2 regions of the Mesorhizobium sp. M0701 genome follow, and region 1 is predicted to be linked to the other one. Evidence: predicted binding sites of a transcription regulator. Region 1 holds the regulator's gene; the other holds the start of a gene.
What was found. Region 1 encodes PhoB, which activates phosphate uptake and scavenging genes when phosphate is short. Its sites were predicted from a motif close to TGTCATNNANCTGTCAT; they were not measured.
Positions count from the first base shown of each region.

Region 1 (4,099 bases):
GAACCCTTGATGAAGACGTAGTTGCCTTCCGGCTTCACCTTGAAGACTTCGCGGGCCTGCATGCGGCCGACTTCCTTGTTGTCGAAGGTCAGATAGAACACGTCCTTGTTCTCGATCAGCCGGTCATAGCCGACGACCGGGATGCCTTCGTCCAGTGCCTTCTGCACGGCCGGCCCGATGGCCGAGGCGTCCTGCGCCAGGATGATCAGTGCGTTGGCGCCCTGCGAGATCAGGCTCTCGACGTCGGTGAGCTGCTTGCCGGGGTTGGACTGTGCGTCGGCGGAAATATACTTGTCGCCTGCGGCCTCGATGGCCGCCTTCATTGCGGCCTCGTCGGTCTTCCAGCGCTCTTCCTGGAAGTTCGACCAGGAAACGCCGATGACCTTGTCTTTAGCCTGCGCCACCGACGCCAGCGCCAGCGTCATGGCGACACCCGCCAGAATGGCGGTCGTGAATTTCTTCATCATATCCTCCCTGCGCCGCGTACGGCGTGACCAATTGGCTCAAAGACCAGCTTAGAAGCTCTAATTTTTTCGAGCCTCGAAAAAATACTGGCCCGATCTCCGGCTGCTGTCAACATCGATTCTGATGGATTTTGATGACTCTGCGAGTTTTTTCGAGCGTCGGAATAAACGATGACAGCGCCACCTGCATCTGACACTATTTGCCTGCATCCGACACTATTTGTCGGACATTACCGACGGCTTCCGGTTCATGAGCGGCCGCGGCAACCGGGAGGAAAGCAAAACAATGTCGGTCGGAATCCGCCATGACGATTTGCGCCGGCGCAACCGGGCGATGGTGATCTCGGCGGTGCGCCGGGCCGGCCAGCCATCGCGTACTGAGATCGCAGCTACCACCGGCCTCAGTCATTCGACCATATCGGCGATCTCTTCCGACCTGATACGGGAAGGCATCCTCGCCGAGAGCAAGGCAAGTGAGCCCGTTTCGTTGAAACGCGGTCGTCCGCAGGTCGGCCTCGCCCTCAATCCGGAAGCGGCGGCGGTGCTGACCGTGGTGTTGTCGCTGAATTTCCTGTCGGCCGCCATTATCGACTATACGGGACAGGTGGTCGCCGAGGAACAGCGCCGGCTGGACACGCTGACCATGCCGCGCGACGAGCTGATCCGTGAATGCATGGCCATCGTCCGGCGCCGGCTGCAGGATCCAGACCTTGACGTCCGCAGTGTCGCCCGCATCGCCCTGGCGATTCAGGGCATTACCGACTCCCCTGCACGCGCCATGCTGTGGTCGCCGATCACGCCGCAGACCGACATCGCCTTTGCCGACATGCTGGAGGGCGAATTCGGCATCCCGGCAACGGTGGAGAACGACTGCAACATGATGGCGGTGGCTTTGCGCTGGCGCAATCCGGATCGCTATCGCGACGACTTCATCGCCATCCTGCTTTCGCATGGCATCGGCATGGGGCTGGTGCTGAAGGGCGAACTGTTCACCGGGACGCATTCCTCGGGCGGCGAATTTGGCCAAATGATCCATCGTCCGGGCGGCGCGCTCTGCCGTTGCGGGCGGCGCGGCTGCATCGAGGCGTATGCCGGCAACTACGCCATCTGGCGCAACGCCAGGCAGATGAGCGAAGACAGCGAACCGGTCGCCGACGTCAGCGACGCCGACATGCGAGCACTGGCGGCCCGGGCGCGCGAGAAAGATGGGCCGGAACGCGAGGCCTACCGCAAGGCCGGCGAAGCGCTGGGTTTCGGTCTCGGCTCGCTGTTCGCGCTGATCGATCCGGCACCGGTCGCGATGGTCGGCGCCAGTGCCGCCGCCTTCGATCTGATCGAGCCGGCCTTGCGGAAGGCAATCGCCCAGACCGCCGGCGGCCAGCATTCAGGCTCGATCTCCTTCGATACAGAGCCGAACGAATTGCCGCTGATCCGCGAAGGCTGCGCGATGCGGGCGTTAAGCTTCGTCGACCAGGAGATTTTCGCGCCGGGCGCGCAAATGAGGCCCAGCGTCAGAAAGAACGTAGCATGACCAGGCGGGTCAATCTTCCCTGATCGCATAGCCGGCACCGCGGATGGTGCGGATGACATCCGGCATCCGGCCGTTGTTGACGGCTTTGCGCAGCCGCCCGACATGCACGTCGACGGTGCGTTCGTCGATGTAGATTGTCTCGCCCCAGACATTATCGAGTAACTGGCTGCGCGAGAAGACACGGCCCGGATGCCGCATCATGAACTCGAGCAGCCGGAATTCGGTCGGCCCGAGCCTGATTTCGCTCTTCTTGCGATAGACCCTGTGCGATTCGCGATCGAGCACGATGTCGCCGACCTTCAGCACGCTGGACAGCACTTCCGGCTTGGCGCGCCGTAGCAGCGCCTTGACCCTGGCCATGAATTCTGGTGTCGAAAACGGTTTGACCAGATAGTCGTCGGCGCCGGTCGAAAGACCGCGCACCCGGTCGCTCTCCTCGCCGCGCGCGGTCAGCATGATGATCGGCAGCCGCTCGGTTTCGGGGCGCACCCGCAACCGACGACAGAGCTCGATGCCGGAAACCGCTGGTATCATCCAGTCGAGCACCAAAAGGTCGGGCACATTCTCCTGCAAACGGATCTCGGCTTCGTCGCCGCGTGTCACCACCTCGACCTGGTAGCCTTCGGATTCGAGATTGTAGCGGAGCAGCACACCCAACGGCTCCTCGTCCTCCACCACCATTATGCGTGGTGCGATCATCGGCTGGGCACCCCCATCATGTCACCGGTGCGGACATTGTCGTTTCGTCCTGCTTCGGACGATTGACCGGCAATTGCTCGCCGGTCAGCACATAATACGCATTTTCGGCGATGTTGGTGACATGGTCGCCGATCCGCTCCAGATTCTTGGCGCAGAACAGCAGGTGCGTGCAAGCGGTGATGTTGCGCGGATCTTCCATCATGTAGGTCAAGAGCTCGCGGAACACGGACGTGTATTTGACGTCGATGCGCTCGTCGGCGGCACGCAGCTTGGCCAACGCGGCCGCATCGCCTGCAGCATATTCCTCGATGACACCCTGCACCTGGATGAGAACCAGTTGCGCCATCGCGTCGATGGAATGCGACAGGTCCCGCGGCGTGGCGCTGAGGCCGACCGCACTCACGCGCTTGGCGATATTCTTGGCAAGGTCGCCGATGCGTTCGAGGTCGCCCGCCATGCGGATCGCTCCGACCACATGGCGAAGATCGTGGGCCATCGGCTGGCGTTTGGCGATGAGGGTGATGGCGCGGTCGTCCAGTTCGCGTTGACGCGCATCCATGATGGCGTCGTCGGAAACGACGCGTTGCGCCAGCACGTTGTCGGAATTCAACAGGGCCTTGGTCGCCCCGCCGACCATCGAACCGGCGAGGTCGGCCATGTCGCGGATCAGCTTGCTGATCTGCTCGAGATCCTCGTCGAAAGAAGCGACTGTGTGTTCGCCCATGGTCCTGTCCTCATATGCATGATCGGAACGGCTCAGCCGAAGCGGCCAGTGATGTAGTCCTGCGTGCGCTTCTCGCGGGGCGACGTGAAGATCTTCTCGGTCCGGTCGAACTCGACCAGCTCACCCAGATACATGAAGGCGGTCTGGCGCGACACGCGCGCCGCCTGCTGCATGTTGTGGGTGACGATGACGATCGTGTAGTCGGCTTGCAACTCGTCGATCAGTTCCTCGATCTTGGCGGTCGACAACGGGTCGAGGGCCGAAGCCGGTTCGTCGAGCAGAATGACTTCCGGCTTCACCGCCACCGTGCGGGCGATACAGAGCCGCTGCTGCTGGCCGCCGGACAGGCTCAAGCCGCTGGCGTTGAGCTTGTCCTTGACCTCGCTCCACAGCGCGGCGCGCTTCAACGCCTGTTCGACGCGGCCGTCCATCTCGGACTTGCCGAGGTTCTCGTAGAGCCTGACGCCGAAGGCGATGTTCTCGTAGATCGACATCGGGAACGGCGTCGGCTTCTGGAACACCATGCCGATCTTGGTCCTGAGGAGGTTGAGATCCTGCGACCGGTCGAGAATGTTCTTGCCGTCGAGCAGCACCTGGCCCTCGGCCGTCTGTTTTGGGTAGAGCTCATAGATGCGGTTGAACACACGCAGCAGCGTCGATTTCCCGCAACCCGAAGGGCCG
Region 1 covers NZ_JAMYPO010000009.1:28,958-33,056, reverse strand. Annotated here, with positions in the region: gene xylF (D-xylose ABC transporter substrate-binding protein) at 1-464, opposite strand, end outside; gene NKI24_RS11350 (ROK family protein) at 751-1,995, shown strand; gene phoB (phosphate regulon transcriptional regulator PhoB) at 2,005-2,694, opposite strand; gene phoU (phosphate signaling complex protein PhoU) at 2,711-3,418, opposite strand; gene pstB (phosphate ABC transporter ATP-binding protein PstB) at 3,451-4,099, opposite strand, start outside.

Region 2 (4,099 bases), on a different contig from region 1:
GCCTGCGGCGTGGCAACGACGCGCGGCAGCTTCTGCCCGGCCACCAGCCGCAGCGCCGATTCCAGCGCCACCTCGCCGGTCAGCACCGGGAACGAATCGACGGTGCCGGTCAGCTCGCCGGCGCGGATCGAGGCATAGGCGTCGGAGATGCCGTCGGTGCCGAAGACCGCAACCTTGTCCTGCAGCCCGGCAGCCTTGACCGCCTCGACGATGCCCAGCGCCATGCCGTCATTGTTGGCATAGAAGCCGATCAGGTCGGGGTGCTGCTGCAGGATGTTGGTGGCCGCGTCGTAGGAGGTCTGGCGATCCCAGTTACCGGGGACGCTGGCGACGACGTCGAACTTGCCGGCCTCGGTGATCGTTGTCTTGAAACCGTCGGTGCGCTGGACGGCGGCGTAGACGCCGGCCTGGCCTTCGACGATGGCGACCTTGCCGCCATCCGGCCGGTTCTTGATGAACCATTTGGCGACGCGCACGCCGTTGTCGCGCTGGACATTGCCGACATAGTGCTCGGCCTGCGGGATGACCGCGTCGTTGACGTTGACCACCGGCACATTGGCTGCCTTGGCCTGTTCCATGATCGGCTGCAGGTTGGAGTCGGTCTGCGGCGAAACGAGCAGCACGTTGTAGCCTTGCGTGACCAGGCCTTCGGCGATGGTGAGCTGGCCGAGCTGGTCGCCCTCGCTCTGCGCCGCCTGGTAGACCACGGGCACGCCGGTGCGGTCGCCGAACGACTTGTAGCCCTCTCCCAGCGAGCGCCAGTATTCGTTGGTCAGCGTCTTGGAGACCGCACCCGCCTTGGTGCCCTCGGGCAGCTTGGGGAAGGCCCCGAACTTGGCCTCGAGCTGCGACCAGTCGATGCGATCGTTCTCGGTGTCGGAATTGAGCGGCGCGAGGTCCGCGGAAAACGACGAGCCTATAGACAGCGCCATCAGGGCAGCGGTGGCGGTGGCAAGCAGAAATTTCATGGTCTTTCCTCCCTGGTTGAAAACGGTGATGGCGCCGGAGCTTCAGCTGTCCGGCCCGAGCATGGCTTCCTGGACGATGGCCTGCGAGGCGACCGCGTCCTGACGGTCGACGGCGGCTGACAGGCGATTGTCCTTTTCCAGCCGATCGACGACGCGCAGCATGCGCTTGACAGTCGCGATGTTGACTTCGCATTCGTGGACCGGGTCGAGCCCGGTCATGTCGGGGAACGTGTCGAAGTAGATGGCGCCGGCATAGCCGTCTCGACGGATCTGCCTGAGCAGCTCGATCGTCTGCAGCGTATGCACGGCCCCGACCATCAAGCCGTCGTCGCGCTTGGCGTAGCCGTCGTTGAGATGCACGCCGAGCAGCTTGCTGTGTCGCGCCACCAGCGCAGCGGCAAAGGCCGGCTGCTCGTCGGCGTAGAGCACATGGGCGAAATCGAGCGTCACGCCGAGATTGGGCAGGCCGATCTCGCGGATCGCCAGCAATGTCGTCGCCGCATCGGGCATCAGGCTGTAGGAGCGCGGCTCGTTGGGTTTGTATTCAAGGCTGATCTGGCAATCGGGGTCATGCGCCGCAACTTCACGAATTCCATCGATTTCGTGTTGCCAGAGCGTCGCATAATCGGCCTGGAAAGCATAATCGAAGCCATCCTGCCCGAGCCACAGCGTCATCAGGCCGGCGCCCGCCTCGCGGGTGGCGTCGATGCCGGCCTTGGTCAGGTCGATGGCTTCGCGGCGAACGGAAGGATCCGGATTGGTGAAGGCACCGAGCTTGAAAGCCGGATTGGAGTAGTAGCGCATGGCGAAACCATTGATGGAAAGCCCGATGTCGCCGAGTTTGCGCGCTATTTCCGTAGGTTTTTCGCCGACATGGTCGGGGAAGTTGAGGTCGAGATCGGTCAACTCCGCAACCTTCGCCGCACGTGCCGCCATTTGCAGCATGGACGGTTTGCCGACAAGATCGGGCCACTCGGACTGTGGCCGCGAGGCAAAGGAATTGAGGCGGGTGGCGAAACGACAGGCAGTCATCGGGGACCTTTCATTGTCATAACTTTACATAATAACGATTATTTGTAAAGTTGTTAATTGCTCGCTCGGCGACGACGAATTCGCCATACCTAGGCCAGTTGCGACCACGTGGGGACAAGCAAGCGCGGCACTGTCACGCAAGTATCATGTTCGCGTCCTAGATCGCTTCTCCGAAGGCTTTCGCGGCATCCTTGATGCGACGCGACGCTTTTTCGTGCCCCGGCAGCTTTGTCACAAAGAGGATTTCCATGAAAAACCTGCACCGAACCGCGTCCCTCGCCGTCGCGCTGGCGATGTTCACCGCCTTGACTCCGGCCTTGGCAGAAAACGCCGCGACCGTCGGCGGCGTCAGCTTCGTCAACAAGGGCTTGGTCGGTGTCGGCCGCATCCCGGCCAGCCAGAAGGACAAGTTCGGCGAGACGTTTGGCTCCGGCTCAGGCATGTCGATCGACGCTGCCGGCTGGACGCATGGCGCCGATGGCTACAAAGGCTCGTTATGGCTGTTGCCGGACCGCGGCTACAATGTCGTCGGTACCACCGATTACCGCCCGCGCCTCAACACGATCGCCCTCGAGTTCGCCCCGATCGCGCCGGGTGCAGTGCCGGCCACCGGCCAGGAACAATCGGGCCTCAAGGCGACGCTTGCCGACACCATGCTTTTGAGCGACGACAAGGGCGCCGACGCAACCGGCCTCGATCCGCTCAACGGCGTGCGTGCCGCGACCGACGACATGCCGATCCTGCCCGAAGCCAACGGCAAGCTCGCGCTCGATAACGAAGCGATCGCACGGCTGCCCGACGGCACGATGTTCATCTCGGACGAATACGGTCCGAACATCTACCGCTTCTCCGCCGATGGGCGTCTGATGTCGGCAACGCAGCCGCCGGCGGCGCTTGTCCCGATGCGTCACGGGACGCCAAACTTTGCTTCCAACAATCCCGGACCTGGCGCGGCAGACCCAGATCCGAAGGATCCCGAAACCGGCCGTCAGAACAACCAGGGCCTCGAAGGCATGGCGCTGACGCCGGACGGGAAGTTCCTGATTGCCGTGCTGCAGTCGGCCCCAAGGCAGGATGGCGGCGATTCCGCCTCGACGCGTCAGAACACGCGCGCGCTGGTCTACGATGCCTCGGATCCCGGCCAGCTCAAGCTCGCGCATGAATATGTCGTGCCGCTGCCGGTGTTCACCGATGCCAAGGGCAAAACCAAGATCGCCGCGCAGAGCGAAATCGTGGCGCTGTCGGACAAGACCTTCCTGATGCTGGCGCGCGACAGCGGCAACGGCCAGGGGCTGAAGGGCGACACCTCGCTCCACCGCGAGATCAGCGTCGTCGATGTGTCGACAGCAACCGATGTCGCCGGCACAGAATTCGACAAGGACAAGCCGCTGGCGCCCACGGGTGAGCTCGATCCATCGGTGACGCCGGCCAAGCTGACGCCGTTCATCGACATCAACGACAAGAGCGAGCTCGGCCGCTTCGGGTTGCACAATGGCGCGCCCAACGACCGCAACAACCTTTCGGAGAAATGGGAGGCGATGTCGGTGGTGAGCGTCCTCGATCCAACACTGCCCGACGACTATTTCCTGTTCGTCGCCAATGACAATGACTTCCTCACGCAGGACGGCTTCCAGGTAGGCGCGGCCTACAAGGCCGAGGATGGCGCCGATGTCGACACCATGTTCCTGGTCTATCAGGTCACGCTCCCAGGCCTCGCCAAGAAGTAGCGGCACCCATACAGGCGGACGCGCGGAACGCGTCCGCCTGAGCTGGCGCGATTGAGCGGTCGTGCCCTTCAGTTGCGGCTCGCCCGCGCAAGGACGGTGTCCTAGTGCGTTGCAAACCTGCGACTGACGATCCAGTCGACGGCACTTACCTCAACATCTCCGCGTCCTTTGGCACGCCGGCATCGATCGGCTCGGCCGTCCTGTTCGACACGGCGGCGATCTTCCCGGCGGCCGACAGGTTCGGGCGCACGAAGACCGGCGCGACGCCGTCGACGCGGCTGTAGAGGTCGATAATGTCCTGATTCATGAAGCGCACACAGCCGGAGGAAGCGTTCTTCCCAATGGAATCCCACTCCGGTGTGCCGTGCAGCC
Region 2 covers NZ_JAMYPO010000008.1:190,431-194,529, forward strand. Annotated here, with positions in the region: gene NKI24_RS11055 (sugar ABC transporter substrate-binding protein) at 1-968, opposite strand, end outside; gene NKI24_RS11060 (TIM barrel protein) at 1,011-2,000, opposite strand; gene NKI24_RS11065 (esterase-like activity of phytase family protein) at 2,249-3,727, shown strand; gene NKI24_RS11070 (L,D-transpeptidase) at 3,873-4,099, opposite strand, start outside.
Region 2: a site for PhoB is predicted at 2,132-2,148, ahead of NKI24_RS11065 (esterase-like activity of phytase family protein). Genes of this name have one in related genera too.